2 regions of the Mycobacterium riyadhense genome follow, and region 2 is predicted to be linked to the other one. Evidence: riboswitches for the same ligand, from Rfam matches in the RefSeq annotation. Region 2 holds a riboswitch; the other holds the start of a gene.
The links. Region 2 has a riboswitch for cobalamin ahead of AADZ78_RS12360 (PPE family protein). Riboswitches for the same ligand answer to the same signal wherever they lie in the genome.
Positions count from the first base shown of each region.

Region 1: linked by a shared signal. The riboswitch ahead of metE (5-methyltetrahydropteroyltriglutamate--homocysteine S-methyltransferase) and the one ahead of AADZ78_RS12360 (PPE family protein) in region 2 are both predicted to bind cobalamin.

Region 1 is NZ_OY970456.1:4,739,023-4,742,432, forward strand. It holds gene AADZ78_RS20890 (PucR family transcriptional regulator) at 113-1,387, shown strand; cobalamin riboswitch at 1,428-1,660, shown strand; gene metE (5-methyltetrahydropteroyltriglutamate--homocysteine S-methyltransferase) at 1,771-3,410, shown strand, end outside.
Region 2 is NZ_OY970456.1:2,750,359-2,753,768, reverse strand. It holds gene AADZ78_RS12360 (PPE family protein) at 262-1,980, opposite strand; cobalamin riboswitch at 2,015-2,194, opposite strand; gene AADZ78_RS12355 (ABC-F family ATP-binding cassette domain-containing protein) at 2,236-3,410, shown strand, end outside.

The DNA of each region.
Region 1 (3,410 bases), 2.0 Mb from region 2:
AATGTCCGGCAGGCCCCACCGCCTGCGGCGGCAAAACAGCAGGTCAAGGGTAATTCAACCAATCCAGTGCGAATCCATAATGCAAAGTGCACAAAGACCCTAGAATCGGTCCGTGGCATTGCGACCGCCCTCACCGCGGGTACAAGAGCTAATCCGCAAGGCCGCGTGGATGGCGCTCAATCCCAGCCGCGAATGGCTCGAAGAGTTCGATCGCGTCACGCTGGCCGCGAACGCGGCCATCTCCCAGGACCCTGGCCTGGCAGCGGTGGTGACTCGCTCCAACCGTGCGAATCTGGTCTACTTCGCTTCCGCGATGCTGCGCACGCCTGGCGATCCGGTGCCACCAAATCTCAGCGCGCATACCCTACGTATGGCCCGCGACCTGGTGCGTCGCGGCCTGGATGCGTCCGCGCTAGAGGTCTACCGCATCGGACACAATGTGGCCTGGCGGCGCTGGACGGAAATCGCGTTTGAACTGACCTCAGACCCAGAAGAGCTGCACGAGCTACTGGACGTGCCATTTCGGTCGGCCAACGAGTTCGTGGACGCGACACTTGCGGGCATCGCGGAGCAAATGCAAGCGGAATACGACGAACTGACCCAAGACATCGGTGCGGAGCGCCGCAAGATTGTCGAACTGATCCTCGACAACGCTCCTCTCAGTCGGGAGCGCGCCGAAGCGCGACTGGGCTGCCTTTTCGACCGACCCCATACCGCCGCAATCATCTGGCACGACGAGCCCGACTCCGATCCAACCGGACTCGATGAGGCCGTTGACTTGTTCAGCCAAGCTGTCGGATGTCCGCGGCCACTCACGGTCATGGCCAGTGCCGCTACCCGCTGGATATGGGTGAAAGACGTAGCCGCTCTCACGCCTGAGCAGATCCGCGAAGTGTTGGACAAGACGCCGGATGTGCGGATCGCGATCGGCAGCACCGCACCAGGAATCGAGGGGTTTCGCAGAAGCCACTTCGACGCGCTCACCACCCAGCGCATGATGGCCCGACTGCGGTCGCGCCAACGAATCGCCTTCTTCACCGACGTCCAGATGGTGACACTGCTCACCGAAAACCCTTATGGCGCCGATGATTTCATAAGAACCACGCTCGGGGACTTCGAATCGGCCAGCCCGATGCTGCACACGACGGTGCTGACATTTATCAAGGCCGGGTGCAACGCCTCGCGTGCCGCGAAGCTTCTCTACACCCACCGCAACACCGTGTTGCACCGGCTTGAGACCGCGCAACGGCTCCTGCCCCGGCCCCTCGACCACACCAGCGTTGAAGTGGCTGTGGCGATCGAAGCGCTGCAGTGGCGTGGCAAACGGACCAGCCCCGTGGCCGAATGCCCGGCCGAGCAGCAATCGGTGTCGGCGGGGCCGCGCTAACCACACGTGCGGGCGACGGCCTGCACAGCAGCGGGGTAGCCTTGTCGATGCAGCTGGTCTGCTGTCGTCGCAGCACGCGGCGCGGCATCGAGCGAAGCAAAGATGCGACGCGAGAGGGAACCCGGTGAGATTCCGGGACTGTCCCGCAGCGGTATGCAGGAACGACCGCCGTCTTTACAGCACTGGTCTTGCGACTGGGAAGCGACGGCCAGTAGGAGCACCCACCGGTGCGCGCCTGCGAGTCCGAAGACCTGCCAGCTGCGCCGGGCGCGCCGCGTCCGGCGGCTCATCGCCTCGTGGAATGGGCGTTTGGCCGTCCCCCGGTTGTGGTTATGCACCCCAGGTGTGAGCCGCATACCGGTCCGGCTGCGCGTCCGCGGGCGGTGACCACACCGTCGATTGAAGGACCGCTCGTGAACGCACTTGCTAATTTTCAGAAGTTCACCGCAACCATCACCGGCTCCCCCAGGATCGGGCCGCGCCGTGAACTCAAACGCGCAACCGAGGGCTATTGGGCCGGACGCACCAGCCGATCAGACCTAGAGTCCATCGCCGCAACCCTGCGCCGCGACACCTGGTCCGGGCTGGCCGCGGCCGGCCTGGACTCGGTGCCGGTGAACACCTTCTCCTACTACGACCAGATGCTCGATACCGCTGTCCTGCTCGGTGCACTCCCGACGCGGGTCGGGGGGATTTCCGACGAGCTCGACCGCTACTTCGCGGCCGCGCGCGGCAACGACGAGGTCGCGCCTCTGGAGATGACGAAATGGTTCGACACCAACTACCACTACCTGGTTCCCGAGATCGAGCCCGCAACCCGGTTCACGCTGAACCCGGGCAAGGTGCTCTCTGAACTGAAAGAAGCTCTCGAGCAAGGAATTCCGGCGCGCCCGGTGGTCATCGGGCCGATCACGTTCCTGTTGTTGAGCAAGGGCGTCAATGGCGGGGGCGCACCGATCGAACGCCTCAAGGAGCTGGTGCCGAGCTACTCCGAACTGTTGTCCCTGCTCGCCGATGGCGGCGCCGGCTGGGTGCAGTTCGACGAGCCGGCCCTGGTCACCGACATCAACCCCGACGCGCCCGCACTGGCCGAGGCGGTGTACACCGCGCTGGGCGCGGTGAGCAACCGGCCGGCCATTCATGTCGCCACCTACTTCGGTGACCCCGGCGCCGCCTTGGCAGGACTGGCCCGTACACCGGTCGAAGCGATCGGCGTCGACCTGGTCGCCGGCGCCAACACCGCGGTCGCGGCCGTACCGGAGTTGGCCGGCAAGATGTTGGTGGCCGGCGTCGTGGACGGCCGCAACATCTGGCGCACTGACCTCGAGTCGGCGTTGGGCAAGTTGGCGACGCTGCTGGGTTCGGCTGCCGCCGTTGCGGTTTCGACGTCTTGCTCCACGCTGCACGTACCCTACTCGCTGGAGCCGGAGACCGAGCTGGACGACGCGTTGCGCAGCTGGCTGGCGTTCGGTGCCGAAAAGGTGGCCGAAGTCGTCGTGCTGGCGCGCGGACTGCATCACGGACGCGAGACGGTGGCCGACGAGATCGCGGCATCCAACGCCGCCGTGGCATCGCGCAGGCGTGATCCGCGGCTGTGCAATGGACAAGTCCGGGCACGGATCGACTCCATCGTCGCCTCCGGTGCGCACCGGGGCGACCCGGCGCAGCGCCGGGCCAGCCAGGACGCGCGGCTGCACCTGCCACCGCTGCCGACCACTACGATCGGTTCCTACCCGCAGACCTCGGCGATCCGCAAGGCACGCGCCGCATTACGGGCCGGTGAGATCGACCAGGCCGAGTACGTGAAGCGCATGAAGCACGAGATCGCCGACGTGATCAAGCTGCAGGAGCAGCTGGGCCTGGACGTGCTGGTGCACGGTGAGCCGGAGCGCAACGACATGGTGCAGTACTTCGCCGAGCAGCTAGAAGGCTTCTTCGCCACCCAGAACGGCTGGGTGCAGTCCTACGGCAGCCGCTGCGTCCGTCCGCCGATCCTGTACGGCGACGTCTCCCGGACCCAGCC
Region 2 (3,410 bases):
CAAATGGTGCCGGTCACGCCCGCGCGGGAGCCGCCATCGTTGCTAGGCAGGACTCAGCACGTCAATGTACAGCTGTAGGCCAGTCCGTCTGCGCCCACGAAAGCCAGATCCTCTTCGACTAGCGGCTCGAAATAGCTCTTGTCCTCCATGTGCAGTCCGTCCTTTCCATGTCGTCGGCATACAATTTCTTCATTGCATTAAGCAACTGTCGACTATAGCGACTGTTGACTGTATCGGCAATGTCTCGATATGCGTTGACGCCTACGTTTGGCCAGCACAATCGGGGTGTGCGTGCTGACCGCCGCGCCCCTTGCCGGTGCCCGCGTCGCAATCCCAGGTCGCCGGCGTCATCGGCGTGCGCGGACCGCCGCCGAACTCGGCATCGGCCAGTGTCGTCAAGCCCGCCGCCGCAGTGGCAGTCTGCTTAGCTACGGTTCCGGCAAAACCCAGGGTTGTGGCCCCACGATCCGAAGCCCCGATATCGGGCTCCAGATCCATATACCCCCAACCGCGGTCGATCTGTTTGACCTTCGTCCGCCGGCGCCGCTGTGATCGAGCCTGCTCCTCGGGCGTTGGCGCGGCCGCCGGAGCCTCGGCGCTGTCGGGTTCCGGCGCCTTCTTTCGGGCGCTGCTGCGCGCCGACCTCTTGGCAACGGAGTTCAAGTCACCGACGAGGTAGCCGAAATTCTCCATGCCCGCACCCATGCCCGCAGCTATGCCCGCACCGGTCACCGGCGGTGCTGAGGTCGCCGGTGGCGGTGGCGAACCGGGCGTAGGAGCCGGGGCCGTCACGTCTGGGGGAGCCGGTGACGGGGACGAGGTGGAGGTCGGGACGCTGGGGGCAGCCGCAACGACCGGCGGCGTGGCGGGCACGGCGGGCAGCGCGGGTGGCGCAACGGCAGCGAGCGCCGCCAAGCCCTTGGCGCCGATCGGCACCAACACAGCACCCGTAGCCAACGACGCCAACGGGGCGCTCACCAGCGACACGATCGCGGGCAGGAGCACAAGCGTCTGTTCGAGGAGCGTCCTTAGCAGCGCGATGGTATCGGTGATGATCGTGCCGACGGCTTCGACGGTGGCGAACAGCAGGGCGAAACCGATGGTCGCGGGATTACCCGAGGCGAACGCCGCTGCAAGATCCGCCGCGATGAATGCGAAGGTTTGTGAAAGCAAAGCAACATATGTACCGATGTCCATCGGGTAGCCGATGGCGAACGCGATGTTGAGCGGGCTGAGGTAGGTCAGCGGATTGCCCAGGATGAGCAGGTAAGGATCAAATGCGAACAGCGCTTGCAGGAACGGGATGTTCGCCAGCCAGGTTATGAACGGTTGGATGACGTTGTCGTAGAAGGCGGTATACCCGATTTCCTGCAAGAACTGCAGAATCAGCTGCTGCCAGTCGCGGGGTTGCGGCAGCAACTCCGCCGCCGCTGGCGCGTTGCCTTTCATGATCGGCGGCGCCGGCGGCGTCTGGGGCGCGACGGCCACCGCCGCGGTAGCAACACCCTGATATGCACTCATTACGGTGGCGGCCTGAATCCACATCCGCGCGTAGTCGGCCTCGTTGAGTGCGATCGGGATCGTGTTGATGCCAAAGAAATTCGTCGCCACCAACACACCGTGTACGGCGTGATTGGCGGTCAGCTCCGGCAGCGTGGGCATGGCGGCCAGCGCGGCGGTGAAGGCGGCGGCCGCGGTCTCCTGTTGGGCTGCCATGGCCGCGCAGTTGGCGCTGGCCTGCATTAGCCACGCCAGATACGGCGCGTGGGCGGCCACATATGCCGCAGCGGTCGGACCGTCCCAGGTCCCGGCCTGCACCGCCGCCAGCAGCGCCGCGAGTTCCGCGGCCGTCTCCGCGTATTCGATGCTCAGCGACTTCCAGGCCGCCGCAGCAGCCAGCAACGGGCCCGGCCCCGGGCCGCTGCTCAGCAGCGCCGAGTGCGCCTCAGGCGGCGAGGCCATCCAGATCGGGACGGTCATCGCAATACCGCTCTCTCGGGGTACACCGCCCCGGGTTGCAGGACGCGATGACGCGAGTCTCCTGGCTCTCGGATCGCTGCTCGCCTCGCCTTCCAGCTGGACGCCGTGGCATACGAGGGTCGCTCCCCGATTACAGTGGCGGGACCGCGCCGGATTCACACCGGCTTCCTGCATCGTCATCGCCTTACGCGTGACATTGTTGCATCCGGCACGGGTAAGCGATAGCTGAGCAACTTGGTCGGTAGCGTCAGTCCTGTGGCGCACCTGCTCGGAGCCGAGGCCGTACACCTGGCATATCCGACCCAGGTGGTATTCCGGTCGGTCACGCTCGGGGTCAACGACGGCGCACGCATCGGCATCGTCGGTCGCAATGGCGACGGTAAGTCCAGCCTGTTGGGTCTGCTCACCGGCCAGCTGCAGCCGGACTCCGGCCGGGTCACCCGGCGCACCGGCTTGCGGGTAACCGCGTTGAGCCAGGCGGACACCCTGAGCCCGGATCACACCGTCGGCTGGACGCTCGTCGGCGACCAACCCAAACATCAGTGGGCCGGTGACGCCCGCATCCGCGATGTGGTCGCCGGCCTGGTCTCCGACATCGACTGGGACGCAACCATTTCCATGCTCAGCGGCGGCCAGCGGCGACGAGTCCAGCTAGCCAGGCTGCTCGTCGGCGAATGGGACGTGATCGCTCTGGACGAGCCCACCAACCACCTCGACATCGAAGGCATCACCTGGCTGGCCGGCCATCTACAACAACGCTGGGCCCGCAACACCGGCGGGCTGCTGCTGGTGACCCACGACCGTTGGTTTCTTGACGAAGTGGCCACCACCACTTGGGAGGTGCACGACGGAATCGTCGAGCCTTTCGAAGGTGGGTACGCCGCCTACGTTCTGCAGCGCGTCGAGCGGGACCGGCTTGCCGCTGCGGCGGAGGCCAAGCGACAGAACCTGATGCGCAAAGAGTTGGCCTGGCTGCGTCGCGGCGCACCGGCACGGACCTCGAAACCCAAGTTCCGGATCGAGGCCGCCAACCAATTGATCGCCGATGTACCGCCACTGCGCAACACGGTGGAGCTGGCCAAATTGGCGACCGCGCGCCTCGGCAAGGACGTCATCGATCTGCTCGACGTGTCTGTCTCTTTTGACGGGCGGCCGGTGCTGCGCGATATCGAATGGCGGATCACCCCCGGTGAACGCACCGGGATCGTCGGCGCCAACGGGGCCGGCAAGTCCACCTTGCTGGGTTTGATCGCCGGCACCATCCGGCCTGACGCGGGGCGCGTCAAGCACGGCAAGACCGTTCGGCTGGCGGTACTCGATCAGCAAGGCGACGAACTTGCAGCACTCTGCGGCGAGCGAATCGCCGATGTGCTCGGCCGGCTTAGAACCGGCTATGAGGTCGAGGGCCGCGAGGTCACTCCGGCCCAACT